Regions from separate parts of the Nonomuraea sp. NPDC004354 genome, predicted to be linked through region 1. Evidence: riboswitches for the same ligand, from Rfam matches in the RefSeq annotation. Region 1 holds a riboswitch; each other region holds the start of a gene.
The links. Region 1 has a riboswitch for cobalamin ahead of ACWENQ_RS44015 (ribonucleoside-diphosphate reductase subunit alpha). Riboswitches for the same ligand answer to the same signal wherever they lie in the genome.

Region 1 (6,572 bases):
ACGGGCCGCTCGCTCTGATCGGCCCCGAGCTGCCGACGGTGGCGATCGTGCCCGACGACGAGCTGCTCGACAAGAACCTCACCACGCTCGGCGAGATCAGGGCGCGCGGCGGGCGGGTGCTCATGGTCGGCCATCGCGAGCCCGAGGCCAAGCTGGCCGACGACGTGATCGTGATCCCGAAGAACGAGATCGAACTCGACCCGATCCTGCTCTCGATCCCGCTGCAGATGCTGGCCTACCACGCGGCGGTCGCCCTGGAGCGTGACGTCGACAAGCCGCGCAACCTGGCCAAGAGCGTCACGGTCGAGTAGCGGAGCGGCCGTGCGGCCGTGCGGGCCGGGCGCCCGCACAGCCGCACGGCCTGCACCCCCCCGCACCCCGCACCGCCTTCCCCCCGCACGGCCTACCCGCTTTCACGGCAGCAGCAGGCCCCAGTAGAGGGCCCAGGGGATCATCACGGCGCCCGCCGTGACGAGCAGGCCGAGCCGTACCCGTTCCGCGCGCCGCTCGGCCGCGCGCCAGGCGCGGGCGGTCAGGACGGTGGTGACGGCGACGGTCACCGTCAGCGCCTGCAACGCCAGCCAGAGCACGGGCCGTCCCGCCAGCACGGGGCCGGGCTGGGCCAGCTTGCCACCGGTCATGATCAGGTAGGTCAGGTACGCGAAGCCGCCGAGCACCACGACCAGACCGGAGGCCGCCAGCACCCTCGGCGCCGCCCCGGCCCACCGTGCCCCGGCTCCCTTCGCGCCGGATTCCTCCGCTCCGGATCCTCCGGCGCCGGAGGCCGCCGCGCCCGGACGCCCTGTGCCGGAGGCGGCCGCGCCTGGACGCCCTGTGCCGGAGGCCCCTTCGCGGGATCCCCGTGCGCCCGAAGCCGTGGCCAGGCGCCTGATCCGGCGGGCGGCCGCGGTGAGCGGGTAGCCGAGGAAGGCGGTCAGGAACAGCAGCAGCGCCGCGGTCTGCACGGGCGCCGACTCCCACCAGGCGGGCGGCGGCACCGCGACGGTCGCCGAGGCCTGGTGCGCCCGGGGGGCGGCGGGGGGCGGGCTCGTCCGCGGCGCCCGGCCCGTGGCGACGTCCGACACCCAGGAGCCGACCAGGTCGGCGTAGCCGGGGGCCAGTTCGGGCAGCCGGGTGACGCCGCCGTCGGGGGTCAGGTGGGCGGCGTGCTCGGCGCCGGGGAACAGCCGGAGCGTCACGTGCTCGTTGCCGCCCTCGGCCAGGGCCCGCGCCATCAGCGGCGGGCTCTCCCGCGGCGGGGTGAGCAGGTCGTGGGTGCCCCAGATGGCGAGGACCGGCTGGCGGACAGCGCGCAGCACAGACAGCGGGTCGTGCCACGGCTCGGGGAACAGCCCGCCGGCGGAGATCGCCCGGTACAGCGTGGGGACCGCCCTGCCGGGCAGGGCCCCAGACACGCCCGCCTTGCGCAGGCCCGCCATGACCGCCCACGACTGCTGGCGCAGCGGCTCGAGGGAGTTGGCGCCGACCAGCACGACGAACGCCACGTCCCGGGAGCGGGAGGCGGCCAGCGGCACCACCCATCCGCCCTCGCTGAGCCCCCAGAGCCCGACCTTGCCCGGGTCCACCCCGGTCTGCCGGCGCAGCGCCGCCACCGCGCCGAGCGCGTCGTCGGCCAGTTGCGAGTAGGAGCGCCGGAAGGTCGAGTAGCCCGCCGCCCGCTTGTCGTAGACCAGCACCGCCATGCCGCGCCTGGCGAACTCCACGGCCTCGGTGATGAGCTTGGTCCTGGGCGTGCCGGCGCCGGCCCCGTGCACGAGCACCATCCCCGGCAGCGCGCCGCGCCGGTTCCTGGGGGCCAGGACCGTGCCGTGCAGGGTGAGCCCGCTGCCGGCGAAGCTCACCTCCGTCGCCGCCAGGTCGCCGGGCACGGGTACGGCGGGCGGGGCCGGGGGCGCGGCCGGGGGCGCGGCCTGAGCCGCCCCGGCCAGGCCGAGTGCCGCTAAGAGCGCCAGCAGCGCCGGCATCACTGTCTTCACGAATCGCGTCATATTGCCGAAGATAGTCTGCAGAGAACTATCGGCAAAGAGATGTCTGCAGAAATCCTTCTGGAGTACTAGGGTGATCGTCATGAAGGATGACGAGCCCTGGGTTCTGGACGATCCAGGCAAGCTGAAGGCCCTGGCCCATCCCATGCGCCGCGCGATGCTGCGCCACCTCGGCCTGCACGGCCCGGCCACGTCCACGACGCTCGGCTCGCTGCTCGACGCCAAGACCGGGACGACCAGCTACCACCTGCGCCAGCTGGAGAAGTACGGATTCATCGAGGAGATCCCCGAGCGGTCCACCGGGCGCGAGCGGTGGTGGCGCAGGGCGGAGACGGGCGACATCAGGCTGCCGCTGCCCGCCCAGCTCGCCCCCGAGGACCGCCCGGTCCTCGCCGAGTTCCACCGGATCGGGCTGGAGGAGGACAAGCGGATCCTCCTGGAGCAGCTGCCCGCCGCCTACCAGGCCGACCCCGCCTGGGTGAAGGTGTCGCGCGCGCTCGGCCGGATGCGGCTGGACGAGCTGGAGGACTTCTTCGAGGAGTACATCCTGCTGCTGAAGAAGTACAGCCGGCGGGCCGCCGACGCCCCGCCGGAGGCCAGGCCCCTCCACATCCGGCTGCTCGCCGTTCCCGCCGACCTGCCCGCCACCCCCGAGGTGTGACGCAAGGTGATCATCCAATAACATCCTGTACAAGGGTTGGGGGCGACGGGGAGGGGCGCGCATGCGCCGTCGGGAGTTCGTGGCAGCGTTCGTGCCGGGGACGGTGGCCGCGCTGGCGTGCCTGGCCGGGTGCGGCGCCACGGTCCCCCGGCAGGGAGCCAGCTTCACCGTCGTGCCGGGCGGAGAGGCGTGGATCCCCGTCGCGAAGGTCCTGGCGGGCCAGTTCAGATACAGCGGCGTCGCCGACGGCGGGACCTCGCTGACCGTGACGGGCCTGCCCGCGCTCGCGACCGCCCTGCGCAACGGCTCCAAGGCGGCCGGCACCCCGCTGGCCAGGCTGGTGGGCGACGTCGAGGTGCTGGTCGTGCCCGCCGCCTCGCTGCTGCGCGGCTTCGACGACTTCGCCGGGCGGCTGCTCGCCGACCCGGGCGCCACGGTGCTGGCGGGCCGGCCCCAGGGCGGCACCGACCACCTGCTGTTCGGGCTGGTCGCGCGCGGGCTCGGCGCCGACGCCAGGGTGCTCGACTACGCCGGCTATCCCACCACGCACGACGCGGCCGCGGCGCTGCTCGTGGGCCGGGCCGCCGTCGCCGCCGGGCCGCTCGGCGACTGGCGCAAGCGCATCGACATGGGCCAGGTCAGGGTGCTGGCCGTCTCCTCCGCCGAACCGGTCGACGGCATCGAGGCGCCGACGCTGCTGGAGTCGGGCGTGCGGGTCGACTTCGCCGACTGGTGCGGGGTGCTCGGGCCGGGGGAGATGACCGAGCGCGAGCACGCCCAGGCGGTCGCGATCCTCGAGGAGATCACCGGGTCCCGGCAGTGGGCGGATGCGTGCCGTACGAGAGGGTGGAAGCCGATTCCCCTCAGCGGCGGCGACTTCGGCGTGTGGCTCGGGTCGGAGACCGAGCGGACCCGTGAGGTGCTCAAAGACCTCGGCCTCATCGACATGTTGGGGTAGTTGCGCCCGCGGCCACTAGATGTAGGATCCTGGTCGTCGCTGGTTCGCCCGATCAGGGCGGAGCAAAAAGGGAAGCCGGTGCGAATCCGGCGCTGCCCCGCAGCGGTGAGCGGGAACGACCGCCGTCACGACGCACTGGGCCCATGGCCTGGGAAGCGACGGCCAGTAGGAAGCTGACGAACGCCCGCGAGTCCGAAGACCTGCCAGCGGTGTGACCTGTCCATGGCCTCGAGGGAGGGCCGGGGGGCCTCGCGGCATGCCCGCGCGCTCTCGCCTGCCCTCACGAGGCCGAGCTCGCGAGGAGAGAGCGTGACGCAGACCGTAGAGGTGGATCGCCGGCTGGCCATCGAGGAGGCCGCCGCCAGGGTGATCGCCGATCCGGAGAACTCCAGGGTGGCCGCCAGGCTGCTGGCCGAGGAGATCGCCGACGAGGCCGCCGCGCACGGCGTGCGGACCTTCTCCGAGTCGATCGCGGCCACCCACGCCGCCGGCCTGCTCCAGGACGGGCTGGCCGCCTTCGTGGCCGCCCACGCCGCCGCCCTCGACGCGCTGGTGGACGAGAGCGCCGACGACAGGTTCGAGTACTTCGGGCTGCGCACCGTCTACGACCGGTACCTGCTGCGCCACCCCGACACGCGCGGCGTGCTCGAGCGCCCGCAGCACTTCCTGCTGCGCGTGGCGTGCGGCCTTTCCGCCTCGGTCACCGAGGCCGCCGAACTGTACGCCCTGATGTCCACGCTGTCCTACCTGCCGAGCTCGCCCACCCTGTTCAACTCGGGTTCGCGCCGCGCGCAGCTGTCGTCCTGCTTCCTGCTCGACTCGCCGCGCGACGACCTCGAGGGCATCTACGAGCGCTACGGCCAGGTCGCCAGGCTCTCGAAGTACGCCGGGGGCATCGGCATCGCCTGGACCAGGGTCCGCTCCCGGGGCTCGCTCATCCGCGGCACGAACGGCCACTCCAACGGCATCGTCCCCTGGCTGCGCACGCTCGACTCCAGTGTCGCCGCCGTCAACCAGGGCGGCCGCCGCAAGGGCGCGGCCTGCGTCTACCTGGAGACCTGGCACGCCGACATCGAGGAGTTCCTCGAACTGCGCGACAACACCGGCGAGGAGGCCCGCCGCACCCACAACCTCAACCTCGCCAACTGGGTGCCGGACGAGTTCATGCGCCGCGTCGAGGCCGACCAGGTGTGGTCGCTGTTCGACCCCAAGGAGGTGCCGCACCTCACCGACCTGTACGGCGAGGCGTTCGACGACGCCTACCGGGCCGCGGAGGCGGCCGGCCTGCACACCCGCCAGATCCCGGCCCGCACCCTCTACGGCCGGATGATGCGCACGCTCGCGCAGACCGGCAACGGCTGGATGACCTTCAAGGACGCCGCCAACCGCGCCTCCAACCAGACCGCGCGCCCGGAGAACGTCATCCACCTGTCCAACCTCTGCACCGAGATCCTCGAGGTCACCAGCGACGGCGAGACCGCCGTCTGCAACCTCGGCTCGATCAACCTGGCCGCCCACCTGGCCGGCGGCTCGATGGACTGGGCCCGGCTGCGGGCCACCGTGCGGACCGCGGTGCGCTTCCTGGACAAGACGATCGACCTGGGCTTCTACCCGACGCCGGAGGCCGAGACCGCCAACCTGCGGTGGCGGCCGATCGGGCTCGGCGTGATGGGCCTGGCCGACGTGTTCTTCTCGCTGCGCCTGCCGTTCGACTCGGCCGAGGCGCTGGCGCTGTCCACGCGCATCGCCGAGGAGATCGCGCTGGCCGCCTACGACACCTCCGCCGACCTGGCCGTCGAGCGCGGGCGCCACCCCTCCTACGGCGACACGAGGGCGGCCCAGGGGGTGCTGCACCCCGACCACTTCGGCGCCGGCGACTCGCCCGCGTGGACGGCCCTGCGCGCCAAGATCGACCGGACCGGCCTGCGCAACTCCCTCATGATCGCCATCGCGCCCACCGCGACGATCGCCTCGATCGCCGGATGCTACGAGTGCATCGAGCCCCAGGTGTCGAACGTCTTCAAGCGCGAGACCCTGTCCGGCGAGTTCCTGCAGGTCAACCGGTATCTGGTCGCCGACCTGCAGCGGCTCGGGCGGTGGACGCAGGAGATGCGCGACGAGATCAAGCGGGCCGACGGGTCGGTGCAGGACATCCCCGGGATCCCGGCCGAGCTCAAGACGCTGTACCGGACCGCGTGGGAGCTGCCGCAGAAGGCGCTCATCGACCTGGCGGCGGCGCGGACGCCGTACATCGACCAGTCGCAGTCGCTGAACCTGTTCATGGCCACGCCGACGATCGGGAAGCTGTCGTCGATGTACGCCTACGCCTGGAAGCAGGGGCTGAAGACCACCTACTACCTGCGCTCGCGCCCGGCGACGAGGATCGCCCAGACGACCGTGCAGGCGACCGCTCAGCCCGCCCCAGAGCCCGCCTTCACGGTGAGCGAGGCCGTCGCCTGCTCGCTGGAGAACCCCGAGATCTGCGAAGCCTGCCAGTAGCCCTCGCCCGCCGCGCCGACGACGACCCACCGCAAGGAGAACCACGTGCTGCTCGACCCCGGCATGGACCTGACGCTGCGCCCGATGCGCTACCCCGACTTCTACGAGCGCTACCGGGCGGCCATCCGCAACACCTGGACGGTCGAGGAGGTGGACCTGCACAGCGACCTGGCCGACCTGGCCAGGATGACGCCCCAGGAACGCCATCTCATCAACCGGCTGGTCGCCTTCTTCGCCACCGGCGACTCGATCGTCGCCAACAACCTCGTGCTCAACCTCTACCAGCACGTCAACGCCCCCGAGGCCCGCCTGTACCTGTCCAGGCAGCTGTTCGAGGAGGCGGTGCACGTGCAGTTCTACCTGACGCTGCTCGACACCTATCTGCCCGACCCGGACGAGCGCGTCAAGGCCTTCGCCGCCGTCGACAACATCCCCTCCATCCGCGACA
Region 2 (6,572 bases), on a different contig from region 1:
CCGGGGTCCTGGGTGGTCGGCGGGTTCAGGCGGGCGGCGAGCCGGGCCGGGCCGTCCGGGAGGTCGGTGACGCGCCAGGCGGTGCCGTCGCTCAGCTCCATGAAGACCGAGGCCGCCGCGAGCATCAGCGGAACAGCGCCGGACACGGTCACGGGTACGGCCTGCCGTTCCCCACCGAGCAACAGCACCCCGCCGACGGGCGAGGTGGCAAGGAAGGTCACGTCGGCGCCGCAGGACAGGACGTCACCGGTGCCGTCGTCCAGGGCGAACAGGAAGCGGCCGGAGAGCGCGGCCAGCTCGGGGGCGGCGCACAGCCGGCGGTCCAGGTCGGCGACCAGCGGCCGGACGTCCACCAGGGACGAGGGGGCGCGTCCCGCCAGCGGTGAGGCGAGGATGTTGCGGACCCGCTCGTGGGTGGCCGACGGCAGCAGCCCCGCCGCCGCCATCCGCGCCGCGAAGACCGGCACGCTCGCCGCGGCCGCGCCCGGTCCGGGACCCGCCCGAAGCCCGTCCGGCGCCACGCCCGCGGAAACCCCCGCCTGCGCCGCGCCGGCGAGCGGTGCGCCCGGCACCGCTCCTGAGGGGATGCCGTCCGGCGCCATGTCCGCTGCCGCGACGCCGGCCGGGGCCGGGCGAGCGGGCGTCCCGGCAGGTGGAGCGGCGGGCGGGGCGGGGGTGACGCGCAGGCCGCGGACCTGGAGGTTCGCCCGGGAGGTCAGCTCGATCACGCCCGATCCCAGCTCGGCCGCGCACGCCGCCACCTCGCCCAGCTGGGCCGCCGTGAGGACGCCACCGGGGATGCGGACCCGGGCGAGCGCGCCGTCCGCGGCGGTGTGGACCTGAAGGGCCCCGGGACACGCATCAGGGCGCAGGTGTCCTGAAACGTCGGTTATGTCCACGGGGAGGATGGTAACCCGTTCAAAACCCTCTAGTCTGATCACAGACGAGGGCGACGGAGGAAGCCGGTGCGAAGCCGGCGCGGTCCCGCCACTGTGACCGGGGAGCGAACCCCACCGCAGGCCACTGTCCGGCGACGGACGGGAAGGCCGGGGTGAGCGTCGATCCGGGAGCCAGGAGACTCCCGCTCTCGTGACACCCGCGACCGGGGCGAGGACCCCGAGGGAGGAGTTCCTGTGCCCGAGAGCACGGCCGTCCTGCTGCTGTCCACCTCCGACACCGACCTGCTGAGCGCGAGGGCGAGCGGCGCGCCGTACCGCCTCGGAAACCCCGCCCGGCTGACGGTCGACGACCTGCCCGCGCTGGTCGAGGGCACGGACCTGGTCGTGGTGCGGCTCCTCGGCGGGCGCAGGGCCTGGGAGGAGGGGCTCGACCGGCTGCTCGCGGGACCACGGCCCGTGGTGGTGCTGGGCGGCGAGCAGGCGCCCGACGCCGAGCTCATGGAGCTGTCGACGGTCAGCGGCGGCGTCTGCGCCGAGGCGCATGCCTATCTCGCCCACGGCGGCCCGGCCAACCTCGCCGAGCTGCACGCCTTCCTGTCCGACACGGTGCTGCTGACCGGCAACGGGTTCGCGGCGCCCGAACCGGCCCCGGCCTGGGGGCTGCTCGAGAGGGAGCGTTCCGCCGCCGAGGGGCCCGTCGTGGGCGTGCTCTACTACCGCGCGCACCACATGGCGGGCAACACGGCCTTCGTGCGGACGCTCTGCGACGCGATCGAGGCCGCGGGCGGCCGCGCGCTGCCGGTCTTCTGCTCCTCGCTCCGCACGGCGGAGCCCGGCCTGCTCGACACGCTGCGGACCGCCGACGCGCTCGTGGTGACCGTCCTGGCCGCAGGAGGCACGCGGCCCGCGACGGCCGGAGCCGGCGGCGACGACGCGGCGTGGGACGTGGGCGCGCTGGCCGAGCTGGACGTGCCGATCCTGCAAGGGCTGTGCCTGACCACGAGCAGGCAGGCGTGGGAGGAGAACGACGACGGCCTGTCACCGCTGGACGCGGCGTCGCAGGTGGCGATCCCCGAGTTCGACGGCCGGATCATCACGGTGCCGTTCTCGTTCAAGGAGGTGGACGCGGACGGGCTGACCGTCTACGCGGCCGATCCCGAGCGCGCGGCCCGCGTCGCCGGCATCGCCGTACGGCACGCCCGGCTCAGGCACGTCCCGAACGCCGAGAAGAAGCTCGTGGTGATGCTGTCGGCCTACCCGACCAAGCACGCGCGCGTCGGCAACGCGGTCGGCCTCGACACCCCCGCGAGCACCGTGAAACTGCTGGCCAGGCTGGCCGGCGAGGGCTACGACCTGGGCGAGGGCCTGCCCGGCGTCGCCGAGGGCGACGGCGACGCGCTGATCCACGCGCTCATCGCGGCCGGCGGCCAGGACCAGGAGTGGCTGACGGAGGAGCAGCTCGCGGCCAACCCGGTGCGCGTGCCCGCCGCCACCTACACCTCCTGGTACGGCACGCTCCCCGCCGAGCTGCGCGAGGCGATGGAGCGCCACTGGGGGCCGCCGCCCGGCGAGCTGTTCGTGCACGAGGGCGACATCGTGTTCGCCGCGCTGCGGGCGGGCAACGTCGTGGTGATGGTGCAGCCGCCGCGCGGCTTCGGCGAGAACCCGATCGCGATCTACCACGATCCGGACCTGCCGCCCAGCCACCACTACCTGGCGGCCTACCGGTGGCTGTCGGCGGAGTTCGGCGCGCACGCGATCGTGCACGTCGGCAAGCACGGCAACCTGGAGTGGCTGCCCGGCAAGTCGGCGGGCTTGTCGGCCGCGTGCGGGCCCGACGCGGCGCTGGGCGACCTGCCGCTGGTCTACCCGTTCCTGGTCAACGACCCGGGCGAGGGGACGCAGGCCAAGCGGCGGGCGCACGCCGTCCTGGTGGACCACATGGTGCCGCCGATGGCCCGCGCCGACACCTACGGCGACATCGCCCGCCTGGAGCAGCTGCTGGACGAGCACGCCTCGATCGCCGCGATGGACCCGGCCAAGCTGCCCGCGATCAGGGCGCAGATCTGGACACTCATCCAGGCGGCACGGCTCGACCACGACCTCGGTCTGGCCGACCGGCCGCACGACACGGAGTTCGACGACTTCCTGCTGCACGTGGACGGCTGGCTGTGCGAGGTCAAGGACGTGCAGATCCGCGACGGGCTGCACGTGCTGGGGGCGGCGCCCGAGGGGTCGGTGCGGGTCGACCTGGTGCTGGCGATGCTGCGGGCCCGGCAGATGTGGGCGGGCGCCGAGACGCTGCCCGGCCTGCGGGAGGCTCTGGGGCTGGCCGAGGACGGTACGGCGGGCCTGGCGAGCGTGGACGCGGCCGAGTCGACGGCCAGGGCGCTGGTGGAGGGCATGGAGGCGCGCGGCTGGGAGGTGGCGGCGGCCCGCGAGGTGACCGACGCGGTCCTCGCCCCCTCCGGCGCGCGGCGGGACCTGGTCGTCCGGATCCTGGAGTTCGCCGCCACCGAGGTCGTGCCCAGGCTGGCCAGGACCGGTGACGAGCTCGACCACCTCCTGCACGCGCTCGACGGCGGCTACGTCCCCGCGGGCCCCAGCGGCTCCCCGCTGCGCGGCCTGATCAACGTGCTGCCCACCGGCAGGAACTTCTACTCGGTCGACCCGCGCGCCGTCCCCAGCAAGCTGGCGTGGGAGACCGGCCAGGCGATGGCCGACTCGCTCCTGGCCCGCTACCGCGCCGACACCGGCGAGTGGCCGCGTTCGGTGGGCCTGTCGGTGTGGGGGACCAGCGCCATGCGGACGGCGGGCGACGACGTCGCCGAGGTCCTCGCGCTGCTGGGCGCCCGCCCGGTGTGGGACGACGCCTCCCGGCGGGTCACCCGCCTGGAGCCGGTTCCGCTCGACGAGCTCGGCCGGCCGCGCATCGACGTCACGGTGCGCATCAGCGGCTTCTTCCGCGACGCCTTCCCGCATGTCGTGGCCATGCTGGACGACGCCGTGCGCATGATCGCCGCCCTGGACGAGCCCGCCGACGACAACTACGTCCGCGCCCACGTCGCCGCCGACCTCGAGACGCACGGCGACGAGCGCAGGGCCACGATGCGGGTCTTCGGCTCCCGTCCGGGCGCGTACGGCGCGGGCCTGCTGCCGCTGATCGACAGCCGCAACTGGCGGGACGACGCCGACCTGGCCGAGGTCTACGCGGTGTGGGGCGGTTTCGCCTACGGCCGCGACCTGGACGGCGTGCCGGCCCGCCAGGACATGGAGAGCGCCTACCGGCGGATCGCGGTCGCGGCGAAGAACATCGACACCCGCGAGCACGACATCGCCGACTCCGACGACTACTTCCAGTACCACGGCGGCATGGTGGCCACCGTACGGGCGCTCACGGGCCGCGCGCCCGCCGCGTACGTGGGCGACAGCACCCGCCCGGACGCCGTGCGCACGCGCACGCTGTCGGAGGAGACCTCGCGGATCTTCCGGGCCCGCGTGGTGAACCCCAACTGGCTGGCCGCGATGCGGCGGCACGGCTACAAGGGCGCCTTCGAGCTGGCCGCGACCGTGGACTACCTGTTCGGCTACGACGCCACGACCGGCGTGGTCGCCGACTGGATGTACGACAAGCTCACGCAGACCTACGTGCTCGATCCCGTGAACAGGGAGTTCATGGAGAAGTCGAACCCGTGGGCGCTGCACGGCATCGCCGAGCGGCTGCTGGAGGCGGCCGAGCGGGGGATGTGGGAGCACCCGGATCCCGACGTGCTGCGAGAGCTGCGGGAGGCCTATCTCAAGGCGGAGGGCGATCTGGAGGACGACACCAGGCGCTGAGCCGACAGCGGCCGGCCCGCCCAGTGCAGGTGCAGGTAGGAGGCGGTCACCAGGGCATCCCCGTGACCGTCTCCGCCGCCTTCCCACCGGAACAGGGGCTCTCCGGAGGCGGTCACGGCCGTCCGGTGGAACTCGTGGCCCCGGTAGCGCTCGCCCGCGCGGGTGAGCAGGGAGTCGCGGGTGGCGGTGGCGTCGCGGTAGCCGAGCGTCAGCCGAGGCGTCATTTCCGCCTTCGCCGCGATTTTTCCGCACATGGGGTGGTTGTCGAGGCTCTCGCACAGGTACAGCAGGCCCGCGCACTCGGCCGCGATCGGGCCCCGGAACGCGGCGATCTCCCGCTTCAGCGGCTCGTTGGCGGCCAGGTCGGCCGCGTACATCTCAGGGAAGCCGCCGCCGATCACGACGGCCGCGGTGCCCTCGGGGAGCGCCCGGTCGCGCAGCGGGTCGAAGGTGACCACGTCGGCTCCGGCCGCCCGCAGCAGTTCGGCGTGCTCGGCGTACCCGAAGGTGAACGCCGCTCCCCCGGCCGTCGCCACCACCGGCCGGCGCCCACCCCCTGAGCTCACCGCCGGCCCCTCGCGCCGGGTCTCCTCGGTGGCCGCCATCCGGAGGGCCGCGGCCGGGCTCCACGGCCGCGCGCGCAGCGCGGGAGCCGTGCGCGCCAGCCGTACCAAGGCCTCCAGGTCGCACGAGCGGGCCACCAGCGAGCCCAGCCGCTCCACGGCGGCCACCGCCTCGCTCTCCCGCTCGGCGGCCGGGATCAGGCCCAGGTGGCGCGAGGGCGTCGAGACCGCGTCGTCCCGCCTGATCGCGCCGAGCACCGGAACCCCCGCCGCCGCCAGCGCCGACCTGCACAGCTCCTCGTGGCGGTCGGAGCCCACCCGGTTGAGTACCACCCCGCCCACCCGCACCCGCGGGTCGAAGGTGGCGAACCCGTGCACCACCGCGGCGACCGACCTGCTCTGCCGCGCCGCGTCCACGACGAGCACGACGGGGGCCTCCAGCAGCCTGGCGACGTGCGCGGTCGAGGCGACGTCGGTGTCCGCCCTGCCGTCGAACAGGCCCATGACGCCCTCGACCACGGCGACGTCCGCGCCGGACGCGCCGTGCAGGAACAGCGGCGCCACCAGGTCCTCGCTGGTCAGCCACGGGTCCAGGTTGCGTCCGGGCCGCCCCGTCGCCAGCGCGTGGTAGCCGGGGTCGATGTAGTCGGGGCCGACCTTGTGCGGCGAGACGCGCAGCCCGCGCGCCCGCAGCGCCGCCATGAGCCCCGTCGCCACGGTCGTCTTGCCGCTCCCCGAGGCGGGCGCGGCGATCACCAGGCGCGGGACTACCACTCGATGCCCTTCTGGCCCTTCTGCCCGGCGTCCATGGGGTGCTTGACCTTGCCCATCTCCGTCACCAGATCGGCGGCGGCCAGCAGCTTCTCCGGCGCGTCCCTGCCGGTGATCACGACATGCTGGCTCCCCGTACGGCCGGCGAGCGTCTCCACCACGTCGTCCAGGTCGAGCCAACCCCACTTGAGCGGGTAGGTGAACTCGTCGAGCACGTAGAACCGGTAGGTCTCCGCCGCCAGGTCGCGCTTGATCTGCTCCCAGCCCTCGCGGGCGTCGGCGGCGTGGTCCTCCTCCGTGCCGGGGCGCTGGATCCACGACCAGCCCTCACCCATCTTGTGCCAGCTCACCGGCCCGCCCTCGGCCGAGTCGCCCAGGACGCGCAGCGCCCGCTCCTCGCCGATACGCCACTTGGCCGACTTCACGAACTGGAACACGCCGATCGGCCAGCCCTGGTTCCACGCCCGCAACGCCATCCCGAACGCGGCCGTCGACTTGCCCT
Region 3 (6,572 bases), on a different contig from region 1:
GCCGGTTCCTGCGCGGCGGCGACGCCATCGACCTGCGCTTCTTCGTCCGCCTGCACGAGCTGGTCGACCCGCGGCCGCACGAGTCGGCCGGGCGGGCCCGCGACTATCTGCGGCTGCTGCCCGCCGCCCCCGGCACGGTCGCCGAGCTGGCGATGGCCCAGCTGCGCCGCACCGGACCCCACGACGCCGCCGACGTCGTCGACGCGGTCGACGCGCTGACCTTCCGTCCCGAGGCCAAGCTGGCCCGCGCCGGCCTGACCTGGCTGGAGGAGGAAGTACGGCAGGCGCCCGCGCGCGCCGCCGACCTGGCGCCCGCGCTCGTCACGGCGTTCTCCCACACCTCCTACGAGGTGCGGCGGCGCGCGGCCGCCCTCGCGGTCAAGCACGCCACCGCGTTCGGCCCGGCCGCTCCGCTGATCGCCGAGGCCGTCCCCGCCCTGCCCGCCGACCTCGGCGCGCAGGTGGCGGCGGTGTTCGGCGGCGACCTCGCGGCCGAGGAGGCACCGGAGCCGTTCACCCCAGCGCCGCTGCCCGTCCTGCCGGGCCCCGGCCGGTTCCCCGCGCCCGCGCTCGACGCGTGGCAGCGGTACCGGCGCGGATGGATGCAGGACGAGCGGTGGCTGTCCGCCTTCGTGGCGGCCGCGGGCGACCGTCCGGCCCTGCGCGCGAAGCTGAAGCGCGCCTTCGACGACCCCGCTCAGCTGGACGACCCCGCTCAGCTGTACGCCAAGGAGCGCTGGACAGAGACCGGCGACTGGATCGCCGCCCTGGTCAGGGAGGTGATCACGCCGGGCGCCGATCCGGGTGTGCCCGCCGCCGAGCCCGCCGACCGGTGGATGCCGACAGCGGGGCCGCACCCGTTGACCGGTCACGAACAGGAGCCCGACCCCGCGGCGGAGCTGCGCAGGCGGCAGCGACTGCCCGACCCGGGGCGGGCCTCGCCGCCGCACCTGTTCCTGCTGCGCCGGCTGAGCGAGATCTACGTGGCCCTGCGGGAGGGAACGCTGCCGCCCGTCCTGCTGGCCACGCCCACCCTGATGACCGGGCACCTGGACCCCGCGACGCTGGTGGACCGGCTCGAGGCGTGCGCCGCCGCCGGTGTCGAGCCGCTGGCCGCCGACCTGGGGCAGGCGCTGCTGCGGCTGCCGCGCGGAGCCCACCCCGCCGCCGCCGAGCGGGCCGCACGCGTGGGCTCGCGGGGAGCCGTCCAGGCCGCCGCCTGGCTGTCCGCGGGCGGCCCGCCCGACCCGGAGACCGGCGTGGCGTGGGCCTACGTCGAGGGCGGCACCCGCCATCTCTTCGAGGAGCGCACGCCCGAAGACGCCACGCAGGTCGAGCTGGTGCCGGTGCTGCGCGCCGAGCCGACCGGGCACGACCTGGTCGACGAGCTGCTGAGCGAGCCGTCGTCCTGGCACTGGGACGACCACAGCAACTCCATGGCCTGGTGGGCGGCGGTCCTGCCGTCGCACCGCGAGGTCGTCGCCGTCAACTACCTGCCCTACCTGCTGTACCGGTGGACCCGCCCCGGGATCTACCCGCCGCACCTGGCGATACTCGCCGACGCCGACGGCCCGGCCGGTGACGCCATCGCGGTCATGCTCGCCTACTTCCTCGCCAAGGGCGAACCGAAGGCGGTGCCGCTGCTGCTGCGGATGGCGGCCCGGGACAGCCTGCCCGCCGAGGCGGTCGGCCGCCAGCTGGCGTTCCTGATCCGCCGCGCCGGATACCCGATCCCTCCGGTGCTGGACTCCCTCGCCGGCGCCGCCCGCCGGGGCGCGCACGAGCAGGTCTGGGACATCCTCAGGGGGATGCTGCCGGTGCTGCTGCCGGGCCGGGGGGAGCGGCCGACCGCCGGCCACACCGCGGCGGTGGCGCTGGCCACCGACGTGGCGGCGTGGACCGGCGCCCGAGGCGAGATCCCGTGCGTGTCCGCTCACGCGGACAGCGGGCGCGGCACCCGCTTCGCCCACGAGTGCGCCCGCCTGCGCGACCGGCTCCGCTGACCGCGGAAGGCCCGCCCGTAGGAGGGGCTCTCCCGGATGGGCTTCGCGCGGGCATTCCCACCCGGCGGCCGGGCGCAGGTCACCGGTCGCCGGTCCAGCGGTCGTGGTGGACGGCGGCGTCCAGCGGGCGGCGCCGTCGCCAGCCGTGCCGTTCCCGGTCAGGGACCTCCTCCAGGTGGGAGACGGGGCCCACGCACAGCCACGCGACCGGTCGCACCACGCCGGGGACGCCCAGCAGGTCCCGCAGAAAGGACTCGCGGTAGAACGACACCCAGCCGACGCCGAGCCCTTCGGCGGTGGCGGCCAGCCACAGGTTCTGGATGGCCAGGCACACCGAGTAGAGCCCGGCATCGGCGATGGCGTGGCGGCCGAGCACCGCGGGCCCGCCCCGGCCAGGGTCGTAGGTGACCACGACGGACAGCGTCGACTCGAGCACCCCGTCGATCTTGATCCGGGCGAACCGCCGGGCGGCCTCGCCGTCGAGGGTGGCCGCGAACGTGTCCCGCTCCTGCCGTACGTGATCGTGGAAGGCGGCGCGGACGGCGCGGTCGCGCACCAGGATGAAGTCCCACGGCTGGGACAGGCCGACGCTGGGCGCCGCGTGCGCGGCCGACAGCACGCGGTGCAGCACCTCGTCGGGCACCGGCGCGCCGGTGAACTCGCCGCGCACGTCGCGGCGGCGGTGGATGACGTCGTACAGCTGGCTGATCATGGGCAGGCTCCCGCTGACTCGCGCCCCCGTGGGGGCGGTGAACGCGAGGCCGGTCTTCGGACTCCCGGATCAACGCCTGCCCGCCGGCCTTCCCAGCCCTGTCGGGCCAGTGACTGCGCTCGCGCGCGTGGGCGGAGGCTCCCCGGTAACCGCGGCGGGCCCGTGCCGGACTCTCACCGGCTTCCCGATTCTCCCCGCGAACGCGGGGCACCTCGCAACAGTTCGCCGGGCAGTACGGTAGCCGATCACTTCACCCGCCCGGTCGGCGAGGTCGGCCGGGACTCCGTCGCCCTGCCCGCGGTAGTGTCACCACGGCCGGTGCGGGCTCGTCCAGGCTTCCTCGCGCGAGGGGGCGGACGCGTGCGCCGCGACGTCTGCCGTGCCTGGACGGCTGTCACCGCCGGGGGGACAGCCGCAGGACGACCCGGTCGGCGGACAGGGACAGCACCTGGACGCCGATGCCGTTGACCGATCCGGTGGTGCCCGCGCCCAGTCGCGCCTGCGAGCTGACGCCTGGACCGGTGCCCTTCACCTTCACCTGGTCGCCGGTGAAGGTGACGGCCAGCCTGGTGATGCCGAAGCGCGAGCTGACGCGGAAGGACACCGCCCGGCTGAGGGAGAGCCTGCACGCGCCGTCGTAGCAGGCGCGCAGGTTGGGCGCGGGGGAGAGGCCGGTGACCGGGGACGCGGCGGACCGGGACGCGGTGCTGACCGGGGGCGCGGCGGTCACCAGCGCGGGGGCGGTCGAAAGGCGACGGGTGGCGGCCGCGGGGGCGGCGGGCAGGGGTGCGGTCGCGCCTGCGGTGATGGGGGGCGGAGGGGCGGTCGCGCCTGCGGTGATGGGGGGCGGAGGGGCGGTGGTGCCTGCGGTGAGGGTCGCGGCGAGAAGCGCGAGGGTGGCGACTGCGAGCGGCATGGTCCTCTCTTCCTACGGTGGGTCGGGTCGGCGGCCGTTCTCCCACCCTGGGTCAGGCGCCACGCTCCGTCCACCCGTTCGGCGCAGGAGGTGGTGCTCGAGGTCGGTTGTGCGGCGAAGAATCCGCTTTGGGAGGCGGCGGGTAAGCGTGGGATGATGGCCGGGCCATGTCAGCCACGATGCCGCTTCGAGCTCTGCGAGCCGCCGCCTTCGCCGCGGTCTCGGTCATGCTCGGCATCGCCGCCCATGTGTTCGCCGGCGGGTCGGTGTCGGCGCCGTCGGTGGTGGTGGCGCTGCTGGTGTCGTTCCTGCCGGCCCAGGCGCTGGCCGGGCGGGAGCGGTCGGCGGCCGTGATCGCCGTGACCCTGGCCGCCACGCAGCTGGTGCTGCACGTGCTGTTCGCCGGCGCCCATGCCGTCGAGCCGGTGGTCGCGGGGCACGCGCACGGCCAGTCCTGGCTGGTGCCGGGCCTCGGCATGCTGGTCATGCACGGATGGGCGATCGGGCTGACGGCGCTGTGGATGTCGCACGGCGAGGCGGCCCTGTGGGCGCTGCTGCGGCGGCTGGCCGTACGGCTGCTCGTCGCGGTGCTGGCGTTCGTCGATCCGGCGGCCCGCACGGCCGTCCCCGCGCCGGCCGAGCGGCCGGTGATCCTGCGTTCCATCCTGCTCGGCCACGAGATGGGCCGGCGCGGCCCTCCTGGCGTCATGCGCACCGTTCCCGCCTGACCTCCCGTTCGAGGAGGCCGATGCGGGCCACCCCGGGAAAGGGGTGCTCCCCGGCGTCCCTGTCGTGACGGGCGCCGGGTCGACATCAGTGCCATGACACCAGTGCCGGCTCAGCCGGAAGAAGGGCTTTCCATGTTCTCGCGCGTCATCGTCGTTGTCATCGGCGTGGCCAGTCTGGCCGCCTGTGGCGTCCAGGAGGCGGCCGACTCCGTTCCGAAGCAGGTCGCCGTGGCCTCGCCGTCCGGGCCGTCCGGATCGTCCGGGCAGTCGGCTGCCGCTTCCGCGCTCACCATCACCGACCCGTGGATCAAGACCACGAAGAAGGGGATGACCGCCGCCTTCGGCACGCTCGTCAACAACTCCGGTACGGCCGTCACCGTCGTGGCGGGCAGCAGCCCCCTGTCGCCGAAGGTGGAGCTGCACGAGGTGGTGGAGTCCGGCGGGAAGATGGTGATGCAGCCGAAGAAGGGCGGCTTCGTCATCCCCGCCAAGAGCTCCCACGTGCTGAAGCCCGGTGGCGACCACATCATGCTCATGGGGGTCACCGAGGAGGTGAAGCCGGGCGCGGAGGTTCCGTTCACGCTCGTCCTCGAGGGCGGCGGCACGTTCGCCTTCACCGCCATGGGCAAGGACTTCGCCGGGGGCAAGGAGGACTACCAGCCCGGCATGGACATGAGTGGCGACCATGGCTGAGCTCGGGCTCGCGGTGAATCGCCGCCGGTTGCTGGCGGGCGGGGCCGTGGCGGCGGTGGCCGCCGTCGCCGGCTCCGCCCCCGCCGCGGGGGCGGGCACGGTCACGGCACCCCCGGTGGTCGCCGACGGCAGGGCGGTCGAGCCGTTCCACGGCCTGCACCAGGCGGGCGTGGCGACCGCGCCACAGGCGCACGCCGTGTTCGTCGGGCTCGACCTGCGCAAGGGCATCGGCCGCGAGGAGGTGTCCAGGATGATGCGGCTGCTGACCGACGACGCCCGGCGGCTGACCCAGGGACGGCCCGCGCTCGCCGACACCGAGCCTGAGCTGGCGGCGCTGCCGTCCAGGCTGACCGTCACGTTCGGGTTCGGCCCCGGCCTGTTCGCCGCGGCCGGGCAGTCCGGGCGGCGGCCCGCGTCGGTGGCCCCGCTGCCCGCCTTCAAGATCGACAAGTTGGAGAAGCGCTGGAGCGGAGGGGACCTGCTCGTCCAGATCTGCGCCGACGATCCGCTCACCGTCGCCCACACGCTGCGGATGGTGGTCAAGGACGCCAGGGCGTTCGCGAAGGTGCGCTGGACCCAGCGCGGGTTCAGGCGGGCCGCGCACACGCAGCCGAGCGGGCTGACCCAGCGCAACGTCATGGGGCAGCTCGACGGGACGGTCAACCCGGTTTCCGGCACGCCGGAGTTCGAGCGGGCGGTCTGGATCCCGGCGGAGGGCGGCCGGCTGCAGGGAGGCACCACCCTGGTGCTGCGGCGGATCAGGGCCGAGATGGAGACGTGGGACGCCGCCGACACCGTGGCCAAGGAGTTCACGGTGGGCCGCCGCCTGGCCGACGGCGCCCCGCTGACCGGCGGGCGCGAGCACGACGCGCCCGACTACGCCAAGCTCACCCCCGCCGGATTCCCCGTCATTTCCGAGTACGCGCACATCCGCCGGGCCCACGTCGCCGACCCGAACCTGCGGATGCTGCGCCGGGTCTACAACTACGACGAGGGCGTCGCGGCCGACGGCCGCGCCGACACCGGGTTGCTGTTCGCCTCCTACCAGGCCGACATCGCCCGCCAGTTCGTGCCCGTGCAGGAACGGCTGGCCGAGGCGGACCTGCTGAACGAATGGACCACGCCGATCGGTTCGGCGGTTTTCGCCATACCGCCGGGCTGCGGCCCTGACGGCTGGATCGGAGAGGGGCTGCTGTCATGAGCAAGGGATCGGTTCGCAGGGGCCTCGTGCTGGTGGCCGCCTGCTGGTTGCTGGTGGTGCTCGGTGCCACGCCGGCGCTGGCGCACGACCGGCTCAAGAGCAGCTCGCCGGCCAGGAACGCCACGGTGGCGTCCGTGGAGGAGATCGAGCTGGAGTTCACCTCCTCGGTACGGCTGCCCGCGATCGTGCTGCACGACAGTGACGGCTCGGCCGTCACCCTCAGGAAGCCGAAGGTGGATGACAAGATCGTCACCGTGGCGGTGCCGGAGCCGCTGCCTGCCGGGCGGTACGTCATCGGGTGGCGCGTGGTCTCCACCGA

Region 2: another riboswitch for cobalamin. It lies ahead of cobN (cobaltochelatase subunit CobN); the one in region 1 lies ahead of ACWENQ_RS44015 (ribonucleoside-diphosphate reductase subunit alpha).
Region 3: another riboswitch for cobalamin. It lies ahead of bluB (5,6-dimethylbenzimidazole synthase); the one in region 1 lies ahead of ACWENQ_RS44015 (ribonucleoside-diphosphate reductase subunit alpha).

What each region holds. Positions count from the first base shown of each region.
Region 1 covers NZ_JBSGDV010000033.1:26,754-33,325, forward strand. The annotation lists gene glmS (glutamine--fructose-6-phosphate transaminase (isomerizing)) at 1-311, shown strand, start outside; gene ACWENQ_RS44000 (alpha/beta hydrolase) at 414-2,009, opposite strand; gene ACWENQ_RS44005 (ArsR/SmtB family transcription factor) at 2,089-2,667, shown strand; gene ACWENQ_RS44010 (tripartite tricarboxylate transporter substrate-binding protein) at 2,729-3,625, shown strand; cobalamin riboswitch at 3,649-3,847, shown strand; gene ACWENQ_RS44015 (ribonucleoside-diphosphate reductase subunit alpha) at 3,935-6,124, shown strand; gene ACWENQ_RS44020 (ribonucleotide-diphosphate reductase subunit beta) at 6,170-6,572, shown strand, end outside.
Region 2 covers NZ_JBSGDV010000013.1:178,003-184,574, reverse strand. The annotation lists gene ACWENQ_RS30565 (hypothetical protein) at 1-899, opposite strand, end outside; cobalamin riboswitch at 911-1,098, shown strand; gene cobN (cobaltochelatase subunit CobN) at 1,134-4,736, shown strand; gene ACWENQ_RS30555 (cobyrinate a,c-diamide synthase) at 4,691-6,058, opposite strand; gene cobO (cob(I)yrinic acid a,c-diamide adenosyltransferase) at 6,067-6,572, opposite strand, start outside.
Region 3 covers NZ_JBSGDV010000020.1:151,852-158,423, reverse strand. The annotation lists gene ACWENQ_RS38135 (hypothetical protein) at 1-2,003, shown strand, start outside; gene bluB (5,6-dimethylbenzimidazole synthase) at 2,083-2,715, opposite strand; cobalamin riboswitch at 2,746-2,940, opposite strand; gene ACWENQ_RS38125 (hypothetical protein) at 3,110-3,631, opposite strand; gene ACWENQ_RS38120 (MFS transporter) at 3,811-4,359, shown strand; gene ACWENQ_RS38115 (copper chaperone PCu(A)C) at 4,492-5,052, shown strand; gene ACWENQ_RS38110 (Dyp-type peroxidase) at 5,045-6,253, shown strand; gene ACWENQ_RS38105 (copper resistance CopC family protein) at 6,250-6,572, shown strand, end outside.